DNA from 3 places in the Brevibacillus sp. SIMBA_040 genome. Region 1 is predicted to be linked to each of the others. Evidence: riboswitches for the same ligand, from Rfam matches in the RefSeq annotation. Region 1 holds a riboswitch; each other region holds the start of a gene.
The links. Region 1 has a riboswitch for lysine ahead of SB752_RS31015 (amino acid permease). Riboswitches for the same ligand answer to the same signal wherever they lie in the genome.
Positions count from the first base shown of each region.

Region 2: it holds a riboswitch for lysine, as region 1 does, so the genes downstream of both, SB752_RS09035 (aspartate kinase) here and SB752_RS31015 (amino acid permease) in region 1, are expected to answer to the same signal.
Region 3: it holds a riboswitch for lysine, as region 1 does, so the genes downstream of both, dapD (2,3,4,5-tetrahydropyridine-2,6-dicarboxylate N-acetyltransferase) here and SB752_RS31015 (amino acid permease) in region 1, are expected to answer to the same signal.

Region 1 is NZ_JAWRXI010000032.1:27,875-34,600, reverse strand. It holds gene SB752_RS31025 (DinB family protein) at 1-490, shown strand, start outside; gene speD (adenosylmethionine decarboxylase) at 673-2,019, shown strand; lysine riboswitch at 2,170-2,356, shown strand; gene SB752_RS31015 (amino acid permease) at 2,478-3,926, shown strand; gene SB752_RS31010 (TolC family protein) at 4,214-5,266, shown strand; gene cidR (cidABC operon transcriptional activator CidR) at 5,428-6,312, opposite strand; gene SB752_RS31000 (CidA/LrgA family protein) at 6,423-6,726, shown strand, end outside.
Region 2 is NZ_JAWRXI010000004.1:234,447-241,172, reverse strand. It holds gene SB752_RS09050 (ABC transporter ATP-binding protein) at 1-102, shown strand, start outside; gene SB752_RS09045 (DUF2164 domain-containing protein) at 252-500, shown strand; gene uvrC (excinuclease ABC subunit UvrC) at 529-2,310, shown strand; lysine riboswitch at 2,398-2,585, shown strand; gene SB752_RS09035 (aspartate kinase) at 2,828-4,066, shown strand; gene SB752_RS09030 (DUF2507 domain-containing protein) at 4,135-4,587, opposite strand; gene SB752_RS09025 (succinate dehydrogenase cytochrome b558 subunit) at 4,990-5,601, shown strand; gene sdhA (succinate dehydrogenase flavoprotein subunit) at 5,620-6,726, shown strand, end outside.
Region 3 is NZ_JAWRXI010000005.1:108,828-115,553, forward strand. It holds gene SB752_RS10320 (hypothetical protein) at 1-386, opposite strand, end outside; gene SB752_RS10325 (class I SAM-dependent methyltransferase) at 401-1,171, opposite strand; gene SB752_RS10330 (hypothetical protein) at 1,507-1,695, shown strand; gene SB752_RS10335 (EcsC family protein) at 1,723-2,526, shown strand; gene SB752_RS10340 (GNAT family N-acetyltransferase) at 2,538-3,086, opposite strand; gene SB752_RS10345 (flavodoxin) at 3,183-3,626, opposite strand; lysine riboswitch at 3,777-3,965, shown strand; gene dapD (2,3,4,5-tetrahydropyridine-2,6-dicarboxylate N-acetyltransferase) at 4,124-4,834, shown strand; gene SB752_RS10355 (aspartate aminotransferase family protein) at 4,849-6,063, shown strand; gene SB752_RS10360 (N-acetyldiaminopimelate deacetylase) at 6,067-6,726, shown strand, end outside.

The DNA of each region.
Region 1 (6,726 bases):
CAGGATGGAATTACTGCTGCACGAATGGAAATGTACCTACGACAAAGAAGATTGGTACCCACCGCTAAGAAATGCTCTGACCGGACTTTCCGCTGCACAGGCCAGCTGGCGCCCTGAAGGCCTAGCCGCTAACACCATCTGGGAAAATGTCAGTCACCTGTTATTTTTCAAGGAACGGCTCTTGCATCGCATGCAAAATACCGAGTTTCCCCTGTCCGCAGAGACAAACGATGACACCTTTACCCCCTCAGGCGGTCCAGATGATGAAGAGGCATGGCAAGCCACCGTTGCTCGCATGGAGCAAGTCCATCGCCAAATACATGAAAAGCTCGCCTCGCTCTCCGAAGATGCTTTTGACCAACCGCTGCCCAGTATTCCTTTAGGGCAGAGTGTGATGAGCATCGTACTTCATGATGCCTTTCACACAGGACAAATCGTGCAAATCCGCAAGCTTCAGGGAACATGGCCAGAAAAACGCTCATTTTTATAGAGGCGCCCTTATTGGAAACTACCGTCTATGCATCTATGTACGGTAGTTTTCTTTTATAGATTCAACCTATTTCTTGCCACCATGTGTCAATCGTACAAACCTTTATCCTTTCAGCACCGTATCCTGAACATATAATAGATAAAGGAGTTGTTCGCTTTGAGCAAATGGGTTGGAGATGCACAATGAATGGCGTAAATGGACGTCATATTGTAGTAGATGCCTTTGATTGTGATCCTTTTTTACTAAATGATCTCGTTCATTTGGAAAAGCTACTGAATCAAGTCGTTTCATCACTTGGCATGCAGATCTTGGCGACTAGCTTCCACCGATTCGATCCTCAGGGAGTAACTGGCATTATTCTACTCTCTACCTCACACATTTCGATTCACACGTGGCCCGAGTACTCGTATGCTGCCTTTGATTTGTTTACATGTGGAGACGATGATCCAGCTACAGAAATTGAAACACTTATTCGTGGACTTTCCTCAAAAAGCGCGCTCGTATATGGCATAGATCGCTCTAACAAAAGCAGCGGTGCTCCGGCAATTTGGTCCATGCAATCGCGACTTGCTTCTGCAAGCACCTCCGATCATGCAAACAACATTACTTTTTCCAATGTCTCGCTCGGGATAGATTCTGCTTCAAATCGCGGTGACAACTACGACCAGATAGAACGCAACGAAATTCTAGCTGGCAAACATACCATGTTGTACGAAGGAACGAGTAATTATCAGCGCATGGAGCTGATCGAGGCAAACGACATGCGCATGTACTTGGACGGGCAGCTGCAATTCAGCTCATTGGATGAAAGAATCTATCACGAAGCACTTGTTCATCCTGCTTTCCTGTATGCTGCATCCCCTAAACGGGTACTCATTGTAGGCGGCGGTGACGGACTGGCCGTACGTGAAGTGCTCAAGTACCCTGGAGTTGAGCATGTTGACCTTGTCGATCTGGACCCGATGGTGCTGGATGTAGCTAAGCACGTACCCGCGGTCGTTTCACTGAATGAGGCGTCCTTGCATGATCCGCGTGTACACGTTCATCCTCAGGACGCAGCTCAATTTCTGGACTTGCAACGACCTTCCTATCAGATTATCATCGTGGACTTTCCTGACCCAGCCGATGAAATCATTAGCACGCTGTACACCACGGAATTTTTTCAACGCCTCGCTGCACAGCTTTCCGATGATGGTGTAATGGTTTGCCAGTCGTTTTCACCCGAAGACGCACCCACTGTTTATTGGAGTATAGAACTCTCGTTAAAGGCTGCGGGACTTCACACACAATCCTATCACTGTCTGGTTCCTTCCTTTGGTGACTGGGGCTTTCACTTGGCAGCACCGAAACCACTCATCCGCAAGACAGACAGCATACCTGTACCCGCCCGGACTCTCCCAGCAGATATAGCTGCCCTTTTTGCTTTCAAACAGGATATTTTGTTAAAACGGGCAAATGCGACGACGAATTCACTTGAGAATCTTGTTTTGCACAAGTATTATCAGCAGGAAGCTGGAAATAGTATGTAGAATGACAAATCCCCCTCAGACGCCATGCTGTCACGGGGGATTTTTTGTACAGAGGAAAAAAGAATGACTAGATTTTACATTGATAAATACTGAACAATCTTATATAGTTGATAAATAAATCAATTTCATACATGTATCCTCATCTTTCACGGTGAGGATAGAGGTCGCGGCTTTTATATGATCCTGTACGAGATTCAGCAGAAATTCATGACTGCAGGAAAAGGAAAATCCGCCGAAGTCCATCGCGTATCGCTGTGCGCATGGGCTGGGGCTGTACCCGAAAGGGACAGAACTGTCACGTCTTGCGTGCCGGCAAGCGTGTTGTGCTATCTTCAGTGAAGGCTTGGTGGGGATTTGATGATACCGCTTTGTGCCCTTTTTTATGGCTACAGGCGGTTTTTTCGTTTCCGACCTTCCTTTACGAACATCATTTTCTAGAAGGGTCGTGCAAGTAGGTTATGTCAGAAAATCAATTGCAACGTGGTTTAAAAGCCCGTCACCTGACCATGATCGCCATTGGCGGTTCTATCGGTACAGGATTGTTCCTCGCAAGCGGCGGCTCCATCCACTCTGCCGGACCTGGCGGAGCGTTGGTTGCTTACATCGCTATCAGTATCATGGTTTACTTCCTGATGACAAGTCTGGGAGAAATGGCTGCTTTCATGCCGGTTTCCGGTTCCTTCTCCACGTATGCGACGCGCTTCGTCGATCCATCTCTGGGCTTTGCCCTCGGCTGGAATTACTGGTACAACTGGGCGATTACCATTGCCGTCGAGCTTTCGGCTGCTGCTCTCATCATGAAATTTTGGTTCCCGGATACTCCCTCTATCATCTGGAGTGCCCTGTTCCTCGTCCTTATGTTCTGTCTGAATTTGTTGTCAGTCAAGAGCTATGGGGAATCTGAATATTGGTTTGCACTTATTAAGGTCATAACCGTTATTGTTTTTATCATAATTGGTGTCCTGATGATTTTCGGTATCATGGGTGGAGAAGCTGTTGGATTCCAAAACTTCACGAAAGGCGACGCTCCATTTAGTGGCGGCTTCATGGCGTTGCTTGGTGTCTTTATGATCGCCGGGTTCTCTTTCCAGGGAACAGAGCTGGTCGGTGTTGCTGCGGGTGAAAGTGAAAATCCAGCAAAAAATATTCCAAAGGCCATTCGCCAGATTTTTTGGCGCATCTTGTTGTTCTATATTTTCGCGATTCTCATTATCGGCCTTCTTGTGCCATACGATAACCCGAACTTGATTAGCGGCGATATTTCGGATATTGCAATCAGCCCGTTCACCATCGTGTTTGAAAAAGCAGGATTTGCCTTCGCTGCTTCCGTGATGAATACGGTTATCCTCACCTCGGTTCTATCCGCTGGTAACTCTGGCATGTACGCTTCTACCCGCATGCTCTGGGTGCTGGCAAAGGAAGGCAAAGCGCCAAAATGGTTTGCCAAGGTTACTCGCAACGGTGTACCGATCAATTCCTTGATCTTGACTGCGCTGATTGGAGCGCTTGCCTTTTTGTCCTCGTTGTTTGGCGATGGAGAAGTGTACATTTGGCTGTTAAACGCATCCGGGATGTCAGGCTTTATCGCCTGGCTCGGCATCGCTGTCAGTCATTATCGCTTCCGCAAAGCTTTTCTGGCGCAAGGACGCGATCTGAGAGAGCTTCCTTATCGGGCGAAATGGTTCCCGTTTGGACCGATTTTCGCATTCATCATCTGCTGTATCGTCATTCTCGGTCAAAATTACTCCGCGATTTCCGCTGAAGGGATCGACTGGAACGGGCTTATGGTGTCTTACATCGGTCTTCCACTGTTCTTGATCATTTGGTTAGTCTATAAATTAACCAAAAAAACAAAGCTGGTGCCGCTTGATCGCGTAGATTTCAGCATGGATGAAAACTCTCATTAAACGTAGTTTGCTGCTTCACCATACGATACAGAGGATCTCCTTCACCACGGGAGATCCTTTTACTTTTATTCAAGTTGGCGTTTATTCATTTCTTTCCCATATGAGTGCAAAAACTGCCTATCTCAAGGCATAGCGAAGCCAGTTTTTCCAAATCTATGTAAATATTTTTCTGCTTGTCATAACTATTTCCGTTGACGAAATAAAAGTGGAAATATATACTGTTGATTAAATTGATAGTGATAATGATTATCGTTATCAAATTTATATATACTCAGGAGGTTAGTTTAATGAAGTCCAGGCTATTCTCGACCATTTGCAGCACTACCTTGGTTACTGCATTATTGGCAAGCTCGCCCCTCGTTTTTCCCACTTCCCACGCATTTGCTGCAGAACTGAAGACGGCAGATATCATTACGATGGACCAGGCTATCGAAAAGACTCTGAAAAACAATACCGATCTGGAGCTGCTCCGATTAGCCGCCGATACAACTTACTACGATTCACTCATAACTCTTCGAGATAGTCAGGCCATAAAGGAAAATTCCATCTATACCTTCAAAGATGCACAGACGAAATACAAGAAGGCAGCAGAAGCCCAAAGAGATATTGCCACTAGCAAGGCCACTATGGATGCGTTAAAAAGTTCATTGCAGCTTCAGGTTGAAAAAGCTTATCTGGAGGTTCTCTTTCTCGAAGCAAAAATAAACTCGCACAAGGAAAGCATCCAACGCCACTATTGGTATCCATCTCCAAATGAAGAAGCCAAAGAAGCGCTTGCTAAGCTTCAAACCAGTCACCAGCAGGCGTTGGCCAAGCTGAATGATTTACTGCTGGAAGCACCTGAAAAAGAATGGAAATTGTCCACTTACGACCTGACTCACTATAAATTTCCTACTTGGGAAGAAGTACAAGCTATCGCTTACGAAAAACGCCCGGATATGATAAAAGTCGAAGAGGAAAGAAAGCTTGCTGAAGTAAAGGTAGACATCGTTGCGAGGTATTCTCTCCCGAGTACCTACGATGGTAAAATTGCAAGGAATAATTTGAAAAAAGCGGAGATTTTGTTGGAAAAGGCTAAAGTAACGGTAAATAAAGAACTAAAAGAAAACTATGATAAAGTCATGTCCGCGAAAAAAGTAATGGAAGAGAGCATAGCAGCACGAGATGCCGCGCAGAAGCAATACGATGAGATGAAGGCAGATTATTTCATACGAAAAGTATCTCTGAATGAGTTGATCGATAGAGAGACAAAGCTGTTAGATTGCGAAACAAAAGCAATCGATTCTAAATATCAGTACCATGTAGCTATTGTCACCTTAAAGCAATCCATCGGAGATTAATCGTTTTATCATGGAAATGGCCTACTATTACTTCTTCTACTCTTTTTGACTATCAGCCTATATAAATGAAAATACACCCCCATGAGGGAGCATTCACGGTATCACCTCTTGGGGGTTTCCTATACTTTTGTGCATAGATGCTTCTCTTGCATAATTCTGCATCACTTTGAAAGCATGCCCTGGGTAAAACGAATCCACTCCCGTGTAGCATATGAGAGATACGCATTTTTTCGCCAAACCATCCCTAAATGCCACTTGATCTCGGGATTCACCAAGGACAAGACATGAAATCGATCGGGGTCCAGCTCACTGCAAATGGTTTCGGGCAACAAAGTAATCCCGATATTTGCCGCGACCATTTCACTGAGAAAATCCCACTGCGAGCTTTTGTAAATCACTTGAGGATGAAAGCCGACCCGCACACATTCATCAATGATGCGACTGTGCAAAGCAAAATCCTCGTGGAATAACAGGAACCTCTCGTCTACAAGCTCTGCCAAGAATACCTTCTGCTTGGCTGCCAATCGGTGCGTCGGATGGACAACTACTTGAATCTCTTCATTCACAAACGAATATGACTCGAAAACCTCCTCATCAATCGGCAAAAGCACTACTCCGCTGTCCAGCATTCCTGAAGCCACATCTGCCTCCACTTTTTTCGAGCCTACCTCTAAGAGCTCCAGGACAATCCCTGGGTACTGCTCGCAAAACTTGCCGATGACCCGAGGGAAAAAATTAGCTCCTACCATCGGCGGCAATCCGATCCGTATCCTGCCTTTTTTCAGTTCCATCAATTCATGAATATGGACTGTCATGTTATCAAACGATTTCACCATAACGTCGGCTTGGGAATACAGCACCCACCCGGCGTCTGTCAGCACGACTCGTTTGCCCAAACGTTCAAATAGCTCGACGCCCAGCTCTTCTTCCAGATTGCGCACCATTTTACTGATCGTGGGCTGTGTAATATAGAGGGACTCCGCTGCCTTGGTGAAGCTGTTGTGGCGAGCTACCTCCAAAAAATATTGCAAATGCCGGATATCCATCAGACATCTCCTTTTGTCACCTATAGATAGGATGAATCCCAATGATTCTATATATGCATTTTACCTATGAAAAGAGGTGATGTACACTTTTCACAAAGGGAGAGAACTTCATGAAAAGACTACTTATACTCTTGGGGCAGGTTGCTTTTTTTATTGTCGTTTCTATTATAATGAACGCACTTGTCTCCATTCTCGGCTGGAAAATACCTGGCAGCCTCCTCGGCATGTTTGTGGTGTTTTTATTGCTTCAATCTAAGGCATTGCGTTTGGAATGGATTGAAACAGGAGCAAGCTGGCTACTCGCCGAGCTGTTGCTTTTTTTCATCCCGCCATCCGTCGGAATCATCTCGTATCAAAGCCTGATGCTGCATGAGGGGATTCAAATTTTTCTCGTGATCGCATTTGGCACCGCAT
Region 2 (6,726 bases), on a different contig from region 1:
TATGTTCTTGAGGCTGGGCAAATTGTACTCGAAGGCACGGCTGAGTCGCTGTTAAACGACGAGCGAGTAAAGGAAGCGTATCTGGGAGGACGGAAGCACTAGCTATTGTTCATTTTGAACACACATAGTAAGGAAAAAACTGTCGCTGGAAACACGAAGCGGCAGTTTTTTTCATTTGTCATCCATGGTACTATGAAGAGTGGAACGTATATTCCTATCACGATGTTTTTGAGGAAGGGTGCTTGATCGTCATGGCAGCAAAACTGTCCAGAGAACAAACCGAATATCTGGTTCATCAAGTGCAGCGATATTTTCATGAAGAACGATCTGAACAATTGGGGAATCTGGAAACAGAAGAACTCATTGCCTTTTTTGCCAAGGAGCTTGGCCCCTTCTTTTACAACCAAGGGGTTCAGGATAGCCGTAAGCTGTTGACTGAACGCATGAGCTCGCTTGAGGATGAGCTGTACGTGCTGGAAAAACCGATTAAAATGAAGTAAGAGAATATAGATCGAGGAGGGAGCAGCCATGAATAGCTCCTTAAAAGACAAACTGGCCGTCCTGCCAGAGAAGCCAGGCTGCTACCTGATGAAAAATGCGAGCGGGGAAATCATTTACGTCGGTAAGGCCAAAGTGCTAAAAAATCGTGTTCGCTCGTATTTTACAGGCAGTCATAATGGTAAGACGCAGCTTTTGGTCAGTGAAATAGTGGATTTTGAGTATATCGTTGTATCGTCAGCGATCGAGGCGCTCATTTTGGAGTGCAATCTGATCAAAAAGCATGATCCACGCTATAATGTCATGCTCCGTGATGACAAGACGTACCCGTACATCAAGATTACAAATGAGGACCAGCCACGTCTGGAAATTACGCGCAAGGTACTAAAAGACAAAGCAAAGTATTTTGGGCCGTATCCAAATGCAGGCGATGCCTCCGAGGTGAAAAAGCTGCTTGATCGGCTCTATCCACTGCGCAAATGCCGCAACATGCCCAAGCAGGTTTGTCTCTATTACCATTTGGGACAATGTCTCGCTCCCTGTGTATACGAGGTGACGGATGAGGAGAATCGGCGTCTGGTCGAAGAGATCAGCCGATTTCTGGATGGCGGTCACGAAGAGATGAAGCAGCAGTTGACCGAGAAAATGATGCAAGCCGCTGAGAGCATGGAGTTCGAACGGGCAAAGGAATACCGCGACCAGATCAAGAGTATCGAAGCGGTCATGGAAAAGCAGAAGATTACCTTTACCGATACCGTGGATCGGGATATTATCGGATTTGCTGTCGAAAAGGGCTGGATGTGCATCCAGATTTTTTACATGCGCCAGGGCAAAATGATCGAGCGTCAAACGACCTCTTTTCCTTATTATGGTGAGGAAAACGAGGATTTCATGTCCTACGTCAGCCAGTTTTACTACGATAAGCAAAACGCCCTGCCGAAAGAAATTCTGCTTCCTGAACAAAGCGACACCGAGCTTTTGAGCGACTGGCTCGGAATCAAAGTCCACGCTCCAAAACGTAGCAAAAAGCGAGAGCTGGTACAAATGGCATCTGAGAACGCCAGGATCGCCCTGCAAGAGAAGTTTGCGCTCATGTCAAAGGATGACGCGCGTACGGTTCAGGCTGTGCACAACCTGGGGCATATTCTCGGCATAGGTGTCCCCCATCGCATCGAGGCGTTTGATAACTCCAACATCCAGGGAACAGAGCCAGTATCCGCGATGATCGTGTTTACGGATGGTCGTCCGGACAAAAAGGAATACCGCAAATTCAAAATCAAAACAGTCGAAGGCCCAGATGATTACGGCTCCATGCGAGAGGTTATTCGTCGGCGTTACTCGCGCTTGCTCAAAGAGAATCAGCCGATGCCTGATCTCATCGTCATGGACGGTGGCAAAGGGCAAATCACTTCCGCCATGGATGTATTGGAAAATGAGCTTGGGCTCTATATCCCGGTCTGTGGCTTGGCAAAGGACGAGAAGCACCGTACTGCACAGCTTCTGTTTGGAGACCCGCCAGAGCCGGTCAATCTGAAGCGCGACAGCTACGAGTTTTATTTGCTGCAGCGCATTCAGGATGAGGTGCACCGTTTTGTAATCACCTTCCACCGGCAGTCCCGTACGAAAACGATGCTCTCCTCTCAGCTGGATGAGATTCCGGGCATCGGGGAAAAGCGCCGTAAGCTTCTCTTTACGCATTTTGGCTCGATGAAGAAAATGCGCGAGGCTACGGTAGAAGATTTCCGTCAGCTAGGAATCGGCGACAAGCTGGCAAGAGAAATAATCGCCCATTTGCGAAAGCTTGAGTCGTAGAAATAATCCGAAAAAACGATTGAACGATTTTTCGTCCCATGATATAATGCGATTCAAACAGAATAGTTAGCCTCACTTCCATATATGGAGTGAGGTAGAGGCGCGAAAACCAAGAGTACCACCCTGAGATCGGGTATCTGTGAAGGGTTTGGGAAAGGGGAATTCGCCGAAGTCTGGAGAAAAACCCGCTTTTCTCCATGCTGGGTCTGCATTGAATAAATGCAGGACTGTCATCTCGGCAATCACCAGTTGCCAGATGGAGAGCTATCTCACGGTGAGTCCGTGCGTAATCATGATGGTTGGTTCTGTCATGCTGCATGGACCGCGTGTATTGGAAGGGAGGAACCGGTATGTCGAAACAATAGGCAGCGGCAGGTCTTATTCCTAGTCGATGCCTTTTTTTAATAAAATTTATGATGTTTTTTTCCAATAGAGAGAAAATAGATAAACCATACAAAAAGAGAAAACCATAAAAAAACCGAACATCATTGGATATGAGAAAAGGGAGAGAAGCCGCATGGGGTTGATCGTGCAGAAATACGGAGGTACCTCTGTAGGTACCATTGAGCGAATTTTACGAGTAGCGGACCGAATCATCACATACAAAGAGGAAGGGCATGATGTGGTCGTGGTAGTCTCTGCGATGGGCAAATCTACTGATGTACTGGTGGATCTCGCTAGGCAGATTACCCCATTCCCATCGGAGCGAGAAATGGATATGCTGCTGACCACGGGGGAGCAGGTATCGATCTCACTTTTGGCCATGGCCTTGCATACGAAAGGCTACGATGCCATTTCCTTGACTGGATGGCAAGCAGGAGTTACGACTGAAGCGATTCACGGCAGAGCGAGAATCAAGCAAATTGATTCAGAGCGGATTCAAGCCGAGCTGGACCGTGGACGTGTCGTGATTGTGGCTGGCTTCCAAGGAATCAGTGATGAGGGTGAAATCACTACGCTCGGCCGCGGTGGATCGGATACATCCGCGGTTACCCTCGCAGCAAGCCTGGGTGCAGACAAATGCGAGATTTTTACTGACGTGTCAGGTGTGTACACGGCTGATCCACGGATGGTCCCGGCAGCAAGCAAGCTGGACACTATCTCCTACGATGAGATGCTGGAATTGGCAAATCTGGGGGCAGGTGTCCTACATCCGCGTTCGGTAGAGGCTGCTAAGAAATATAAAGTACGGCTGGTGGTCCGCTCCAGCTTTACTGCTGAAGATGGTACGTACGTTGAGGAGGTTGCCAACATGGAAACAGGAAGAGTAGTGAGTGGAGTCGCACATGACGAAGATGTCGCAAAAATTACGGTTGTCGGGATGCCTGCCAAGGTAGGTACACTCTCTCGCCTGTTTAATACACTGGCGGACAATCAGGTAAACGTGGACATTATTATCCAAAGCTCTTACGATGTGGCAGTGACAAACATTTCGTTTACGGTAACAGGTGACGATCTGACCAAAGCCATAAATACGTTGAATGCCAATCAGTCAGAGCTTGGCTTTGAAAAAGTCGATTTTGAAGAAAATCTGACCAAAGTATCCATCGTAGGCTCCGGTATGATCAACAATCCTGGAGTTGCAGCTGAAATGTTTCGCGTTTTAGCTGAAAAGGAAATTTCTGTTAAAATGGTATCTACTTCCGATATCAAAGTATCATGTGTCATACCAGCCAGCTTGACAGAGCTTGCCGTTTGCAGTCTTCATTCGGCTTATGGGCTCGATGTAGCTGAAACGGCTGTTGTTCACGGCTAATCGCTATCACCATCAAGAATCCCCCCTCTCCTCTACAGGTAGAGGGGGCTACTTATGTGAGCGGATGCTCACTTTTTGCTACGTGCAATGATATGAATGGTACTACTTCCATCTATTTCTAGTTGGGCTACGACTTCTGATTGCTTCCACGTCTCTAGTGCGCCGGCAATGATTCCTGCCTCCAAAGATAGCGTTCGGCACAGGCGTTCAGCGGATTGATACTGGTAAATGGAATGTGACAGCTTGTAGGTAATGCCTTGCTCTGATGACTCTACGAGGTCTAATTGACCCAGTCCCAGTCGCATGAACGGGTGAATGATGCCTGTTTCAGAGGCGATCCGAATTTTTCGGCCCATTTCTTTGCCTAGCCAGTACAGAATAGGGCTCTCGCTCTCGCCTAACAAGGCGTTGGTCAGCGTTTCACGTAGTAGATGGTAGCCTAAATAAGGCATGCTCATTCGCTCGGCATAAAGAATGGTTTGGGCAGGCAACAGGGCTGCCAGTTGATCCGTCTCTTTCATTTTGCTCCCTCCTGTCTGTACTAGACTATGAGAGAGTCGCTATTTTCATGACCAATCCTAGAGAGAAAAATAGCATAATTGAACAAAGTTATTCTATCAATGTATTTAGTCTATTGATTGTCTTGACGCTCTCAGTCGACAAGAGTACAATTGGATTTGGTCAAAGTTTTGCCCAACTTTTTTTCGTATTTTGACACATTCCGACAAGGTGGGACGAGACGAAAGACGGTTTTTTCGTCATGTCTAACGGGAATCGCAATGGGTTAGGATATTGGAAAGGTCGATACAAAAAGGTCGCAACCATTTTGTAGACCGTTTGCGGGCAGATCAGATTTTTTGAAAAACGTCGAGACGTTTTTCACAAACTACGAGCGTTACATACATTGAAAGGGGGACCATGGTATGGCGAAAGGCCATAGCTTTCTCAGCCACAAGCTGCACTCACTTCTCGGTTTGTTTCCGATTGGGCTCTTCTTGCTGTTTCACTTGACAGCTAACTATCAAGCGACCCACGGAGCCGAAGCTTTCAACCAGACAGTTGGTCTGATTGAAAATGTTCCACTTCTATTGGTAGTTGAATTTGTCTTCATCTACATCCCAATCCTGTTTCACGCTGTTTACGGTCTCTACATTGCGTTCCAAGCGAAGCAAAACGTAGGGAACTTCGGTTACTTCAGAAACCAAATGTTTCTGTGGCAACGGGTTACAGGTATCATTACCCTCATTTTCATTGTTTGGCACGTATGGGAAACCCGCATCGCAAAAGCAATGGGTGCACATGTAGACTTCGACATGATGGCTAACATTTTCAGCAGCCCTGCAATGATCGTATTCTACACTATCGGGATCATCAGCACGGTTTTCCACTTCTCCAACGGACTCTGGTCGTTCCTGGTTCACTGGGGAATTACGGTTGGACCGCGCTCCCAACGAGTTGCAACATATCTGACAATGGTCGTATTCGTTGTCGTAACTTTCATCGGCTTGCGCGCGATGTCGGCTTTCATTCTGTAGGGATAGGGGGACTAAATAATGGCAAAAGGTAAACTAATCATTGTCGGTGGTGGTTTGGCCGGCTTGATGGCTACCATCAAAGCAGCAGAAAAAGGCGTTCCCGTTGAGCTTTTCTCCCTGGTTCCCGTTAAACGTTCCCACTCTGTTTGTGCACAGGGCGGTATTAACGGCGCGGTAAACACGAAAGGGGAAGGCGACTCCACTTGGGAGCACTTCGACGATACAGTATATGGCGGCGACTTCTTGGCTAACCAACCGCCAGTTAAAGCAATGACCGATGCGGCACCTGGTATCATTTACATGCTGGACCGTATGGGTGTTATGTTCAACCGTACACCAGAAGGACTTTTGGACTTCCGTCGTTTCGGTGGAACCAAGCATCACCGCACTGCATTTGCGGGTGCAACGACTGGACAACAGCTGCTTTATGCACTGGATGAGCAAGTTCGCCGTTATGAAGCAGAAGGTCTGGTTACTAAGTACGAATATTGGGATTTCCTCGGAGCCGTTTTGGACGATACAGGAACCTGTCGAGGGATTACTGCACAAAACATGCGTTCCGGTGAAATTCAATCCTTCCGTGCAGATGCCGTTATTTTGGCAACAGGCGGTCCTGGTATCATCTTTGGTAAATCGACTAACTCGATTATCAATACAGGTACAGCGGCTTCTGCTGCATACCAACAGGGCGTTATCTACTCTAACGGTGAAATGATCCAGATTCACCCGACTGCAATCCCTGGCGACGACAAGCTGCGTCTGATGTCCGAATCCGCTCGCGGTGAAGGTGGACGCGTTTGGACTTATAAAGACGGTAAGCCATGGTACTTCCTGGAGGACAAATATCCAGCGTACGGTAACCTGGTACCGCGTGACATCGCGACACGCGAAATCTTCTCGGTTTGCGTAGATATGAAACTGGGTATCAACGGCGAAAACATGGTATACCTCGATCTGTCTCACAAAGATCCAAAAGAATTGGATGTTAAGCTGGGCGGTATCATCGAGATTTACGAAAAATTCGTTGGGGACGACCCACGTAAAGTTCCAATGAAGATTTTCCCTGCGGTTCACTACTCCATGGGCGGTATGTGGGTAGACTACAACCAAATGACCAACATCCCT
Region 3 (6,726 bases), on a different contig from region 1:
TGTAATCGCGTCATCGTAGGCTCCACGGTCGCTGGGTTGGAGAAGAGAAGGATTTGTGGATCTGAACAATGGGTTACTTCATGAAAAAATGGCTTGTCAATCGTAAAGATCGGTGTGGAGCTGGCAGCCTCCACTTGTTCGGTTAAGCAAGCCGCATATTGCGTGCACGTAATCACCATCGCATCCGGGTCACTTGTTTTCATCCAGTTCAATTGCTCGACCAGCTTTGCTTGTGATTGTTCTTTCGTGAGGGCGTTCTTGCCTTCTGAATTGAGAAGCAGTCCGGGATCAACATAGTGCACCATGTCCATTTCAACAGAAGCAAAAGCGTCTGCGAGCAAGGAAATATTGGAGAAGTGACCATGTAGACAAGCAATTCGTTTCATGAGTGGCGTTCCTCCTATTCGCTTGTTTTTCTGGCAATCACGCGGATACGCTTGTAATCGACAATCCATATGCCATCCTGGAACAGAACGGGACGTAACAGCTCTGCTACTTGCAAGCAGACGTCATTGATTTCACCAGCGGACAAATCCGTGAAAAACGGACTACAAAAAGAGTCCAACCAATGACGCAATCCGTGATAGCCATCAGGCATCGTAGTGGGACGATCAAAATGAGAGGCTAATACGACGCGAAATCCTTGTTTTTCTAACAGAGCAGCGTACTCGCCAATACTCGGAAAATACCAAGGCATCCGCTCATCAGCCGAGATACCTTTTTGTGCAAGGGCGACGCGCAAAGCATTCACAACAAGCGCGCAGTTACCTTTGCCGCCGAATTCTGCCACGAACCTTCCTTTTGGAGCCAGCGCATTCCAGACGGACTCAATAACCTTTTCAGGCATCTTCATCCAGTGTAGAGCAGCATTGGAAAAGATGGCGTCGAATTGTTTTTCGGTACGATACGTATGCGCATCCGCAATCTGAAAAGGTAGATGAAGATATTTTTGCTGGGCACTACGTATCATATCGGCAGAAAAATCGACACCCATTACCGTTGCACCAGATTTTGCCAGCTCGGCAGTCAAATCTCCTGTACCGCAGCCTAGGTCCAAAATGCGTTCGTTCGAAAGAGGCTGTAGCCAATCAATTAATCCTCTGCCATAATGAGAAACGAAGTTCATTTTATCGTCATAGAGATCTGCATTCCACTGTTTTGCTGGATTCATATCGTATCCCTCCCTATTTCTGTTTTACCAGTTTATTGCCTATAATTGCAATCTATTTGAAATTATAAATACATAGGTTTTTCCTATAATGCCTAGGGATTCATATCCTGTCTTGCTACTAAAGGAGAACTTTTTAAAGCGGGTGAGTACACGATTCGTGTAACCAACACTCTTGGTTACACCAGTTGCCAGGTCCTCTCTACGAACTTATCCTACAACAAGCGGACAGCCTTTATGGAAAATGACGAGATTCTTACCCTAACGATTGACGTACAATAGGGAGAAGCAGTATCCCCCGTTCTTTTGCGGGGGATTTTTTGTCGGGAGGTGACAGGATGTCTGAAGAGCAGCAAGCCGTTTTAGCGAAGTTTGGTTTTATTATCGAAGGGGGAAGCGTGAAACATTCGAAACTCGAAATCGTAAGAGAAATAGAGGAATTCACCTCCTTTTCAAAAGAAGAGGAGCTACAGGAATACGTAAAGCAAATCCTTCGCAGCCAATGTCAGTTGAAACGGAAAAATTAGAAAGAAGCTTGGAAAGGGGCCGAGTGGATGGAGTCAAGAGAATCTTTGCTACAAGCCTTGAAAGAAGTAGAGGTATGGGAAAAGAAACAGAAGGATTTGTGGTTTTGGGAAAAGCTCGGGAGACTACCTTTTGTTCTATTGGATAGAATGACGCCAAAATTCATTCGTGAAAAGCTCGGGACAGCTGTCGATGAGATGGCCGCTTTTTTGGAAACAGGGGGCACCTATCTCGTCTCTGATGAAGCCGTTTACAGTAAGTTTCGTGCCCGCCAAAGTGATGCGAGAGGTGTGACATTGAACAAACACACGATCACCTCTTTGCCACTTACAGAGATGAACGCAGTAGCAGTGCAAATGAGTGAGTCCAGGGCGACCTTTGCGACCGTACAGGGGGCAACGACAGGAATCGGTGGTATTTTTACATTGGCATTGGATATTCCCCTATTGCTTGGCACATCACTCAAGATTCTGCAGGAAATGGCTCTGTGCTATGGCTATCGTCCCGAAGAGAAACGAGAGCGGCTTTTTGTCGTCAAATGTCTTCAATTCGCTTCTTCCGATATCGTCGGTAAAAAGGCGATACTTGATGAGCTTTCACGTTTCGACGATCCAGCTACTGAAAAAGACGTCATCGCTCAGCTCCAGGGGTGGAGAGAAGTCGTCGTGACCTATACAGAAAACTTTGGGTGGAAAAAGCTGTTTCAGATGGTGCCGATCGCAGGCATTTTGTTCGGGGCGTACATCAATCGTTCCACTGTACAGGATGTCGCCGAGGCTGGCATGATGCTGTACCAAAAACGGCGAATCCTGGAGCGGTTGCGTCAAGCATGAGAATAAGAGCACTATTCGTGCCAATCCTCCGCAGTGATGGCATACATGTTGTGGTCTTCCCACTTTCCATAGATTTGCAAATAGCGCAGGGATAATCCTTCATAACGAAAACGGTTCTTTTCGAGTACGCGAATAGAGCCAAGATTGCGTGGCATGACCGCAGCTTGCACGCGATGCAAATTGGCAGTGGTAAAGGCGAATTGCAAAGCGAGTCCAACAGCGGAGGTAGTATAGCCGCGTCCATTGCAGCTTTGATCCATAAAATAGCCCAATGTTGCGTTTTGCCAAGCACCGCGGACGACATTGGACAAGGCGACACGACCGATCATTTCCTCTTTTTCGGAAAGAAAAACGCCAAAAGCAAATCCGGACCCATTTTCGAAGTCCTGTATGGCCTGGGCTACTTGCTGCTGCTGACCTTCCAATGTCAGGTGAGAAGGGAGACGGATCGGTTCGAATGGCGCCAGAAAATCTTGGTTACGCAGCCGAAGCTCCAATAGCTCGGCTGCGTCCTGTTCACGAAGAGGGCGTAAATAGATAGCATCGGTATGTAATTGCATCGAGCGATCCTCCTATAGAAAAAATGGTGGATCGATAGTGTACCACGTTTTCTCTTCGCAGGAAATGCAATACGAATAAAAGAGTGAAAATATTCGTTACAATCCGAGAGCTTCCACAAAAGAAACGCCATAAGCTTTGCATTTCTCAACTTCCTTGGCATTGGGGGTGAGCTCGATTTTCAGCCCCTCCAATGGCGTTTCTGCTCCACGCTCGCGAGCTTTTTCTAATAGAATATCCACAGCGGCACCTACATGCTCATAGTTTGAGTCGCATGAACCAAAAGCGATGACCTTTTTGCCACTTAAATCAATGTTGTTCATTTCTTCATAGAAGTCCAGGCATTCGTCTGGCAGCTCTCCATCTCCCCATGTATACGCGCCAAGGGCAATGCCGTCGTACGACTCCAGCTCTTGTGCACTGGCATCCATCACTTCCTTTATCACCATCGTAGCACCTGTAGAACGAATTCCTTCTGCGATGGCCTCAGCCATTTCCTGTGTGTTTCCAGACATGCTTGCGTAAACAATCAAAAAGCTCATAAAAGGAAAACCTCCAAGTTAGTAATGAAAATCATTATCATAAACAAAATAATGAAAATGATAATCGTTGTCAATGACTAATTCATTTTTGATAAAGCTGTTGCCACAACGCATTGATTTTGGTAGAGTTAAATGAAATTATTATATGGAAGTCTAAATAGAGGTGCGCCGAGGATGAGTACATCTTTTCGTGATCTGCCAGGGGGCAGGAAAAGGAGGAAAGGCTAAAGCGCCGAAGCTGCTGCTATTCCCCTGAATAGCGATGGTTGGGGTGGATCGTGAAAAATGATCGTCCTGTCATGAAAGGTGGTAAGCCTTTTGTGGAGCGCTATTTACGATTTGCTTGCGGAGTATCCAAAGCAATGAGGTAGCGTATGCACTCATTGCTTTTTTTAGTGAATCAGAAGGTGTAAACTTCAGGTATATACTTCCTGATTCAGCTAGATTACCATTCCGCTAAAACTTACAAGCTTTTCAATTAAAAGGAGGACTCACCTGTGAACATGATGGATGCAAACGAAATTATCGCGTTTATTCAAAAAAGCGAAAAGAAAACACCTGTGAAAGTATATGTGAAGGGTAATCTGGAGGGAATCGACTTCGGAGCTAGTGCAAAGGCATTCATCACGGGGGGCACAGGTGTCGTATTTGGCGAATGGAAAGAAATCGAGCCTGTACTGACTGAGAACAAGGACAAGATCGAAGACTATGTAGTTGAAAGCGATCGTCGCAATTCTGCAATCCCATTGCTTGATACCAAAGGAATTCAAGCGCGTATTGAACCAGGTGCGATCATTCGTGACCAAGTAACGATTGGCAACAATGCAGTCATCATGATGGGTGCTTCTATCAACATCGGTGCTGTTATTGGTGAGGGCACGATGATTGATATGAACGTAGTTGTAGGTGGTCGTGGAACGATCGGGAAAAACTGCCATATCGGTGCAGGCTCCGTTATTGCGGGTGTAATTGAACCGCCTTCTGCTACGCCAGTAGTCATCGAAGACGATGTTGTGATCGGTGCCAACGCAGTGGTGCTTGAGGGTGTGCGCGTAGGGAAAGGTGCTGTTGTTGCAGCTGGTGCGGTTGTCATTGAAGATGTACCGCCATACGTAGTAGTAGCAGGTACTCCAGCTCGTGTCATCAAGCAAATCGACGAAAAGACTCGCTCCAAAACAGAAATCAAACAGGAACTACGTCAGCTCTAAGGGAGTGTGTGGTCATGGATTGGCGTTCGCTTGATGAACAATACATCGTCTCCACGTACAATCGTCTTCCGATAGCAATCGCCAAAGGGGAAGGCAATTATTTGTACGATACCAATGGCAAAAAATATTTGGATTTGTTTACTGGACTCGCAGTGAATGTGCTCGGTCACTCACATCCACGTATTTTGCGCGCGCTTCATGAGCAAGGAGAGCAGTTTTTGCATATATCCAACGTCTTTCTCAACCAGCCTGCGATTCGTCTGGCGCAGCGTCTGGTGGAGCAGACAATCCCGGGTAAAGTATTTTTCACCAACTCGGGTGCGGAGGCGACTGAAGCTGCCATTAAACTGATCCATAAGTGGACAAAGACGGAGGGGGCTGGACGTGAGGGGATTGTCGTTCTCAGAAATAGTTTCCACGGACGGACCCTCGGCGCTGTTCGACTGACTAGGCAAGCCCATGTCTATCAGGATTTCCCGCAGCCTGCTTTTTCGGTTTATGAGCTGGATGCAGAGGATGCGGCTGGTCTGCGCGAACTTTGCCAAAAGGTAAAGCCTGCTGCTGTTCTGATGGAGCCGGTACTTGGTTCTGGCGGAGTAGTTCCCCTGTCGGAGACATTCCTCCAAGAAGTATCAGCCATTTGCCAGGAAGAAGGCATGCTGTTTGCGATGGACGAAATTCAGACAGGTATGGGGCGAACAGGGAAGCTGTTTGCTTATCAGCACACTGCTGTCACTCCCGACCTGATACTGTTTGCCAAAGGTGTAGGTGGAGGCTTGCCACTTGGTGGTGTGATTGCTGGTACAAAGCTTATGAACCAGTTCAAGCCGGGTGATCATGGTACAACCTTTGCTCCTTCGCCACTATCAGCTGCTTTGGGGAATGCTGTCATGGATGAGCTTCTTGATCCCGCTTTTGCAAAAGGTGTGGATGAGGTGATCGCATACCTCTGGGATCAGCTGGAGGCACTACGCGAGCGTCTGGGCGATCAGCTTCAGGCATTGCGTGGGAAAGGCATGATGGTCGGTATTCCTCTTAGTGTCTCTCCTGAAGAAGCGAGTCATTTGCAGCAGCAATTGCTGGAGGAGGGTATTCTCGTCGATGTGACGCAGAAGACTATCGTTCGCCTGCTGCCGCCACTGACCCTGACAAAAGGGGATGTAGATCGGTTTTTGGATGTTTTCGCTCATTTGCTGACAACTCTCTCAGGCATGAGGGAAGGAGCGTAAATGATGGCAACTTCCACGTTTGCGCAGATCCGTCGTGATTTGCATCAAATACCCGAGCCAGGCTTTCAAGAAGTAAAAACGCAAAAATATTTGCTTGATTATCTGGAGAAGCTCCCCCAAGAGCGGCTCCAGATCAAGCTGTGGCGTACAGGGATTCTCGTCAAAATCGCAGGTACTGCTCCAAAACGGACGATCGCTTGGCGTACAGACATGGACGGTCTGCCGATCGTAGAGGAGACATCGTATCCATTCCGATCACTGCATGAGGGCTATATGCACGCATGTGGACATGATATGCACATGGCGATTGCCCTTGGTCTTTTGACGCACTTTGTGAAAAACGCGCTAGCAGATGACCTGTTGTTCCTCTTCCAGCCTGCTGAAGAAGGTCCAGGCGGAGCTCTGCCGATGATGGAGAGCGAGGAATTTGCTAGCTGGCGTCCTGATTGCATTTTTGCCCTGCATATTGCTCCCGAATATCCAGTAGGACATATCGCTACGAAGCCTGGGATTTTATTTGCGAACACATCGGAATTGTTTATTGATTTGGTCGGCAAAGGCGGTCATGCTGCGTTTCCGCACAAGGCGAACGATATGGTGGTTGCCGGAAGTCATTTAGTGACTCAGCTACAATCCGTGATTGCACGCAATATTGATCCGCTG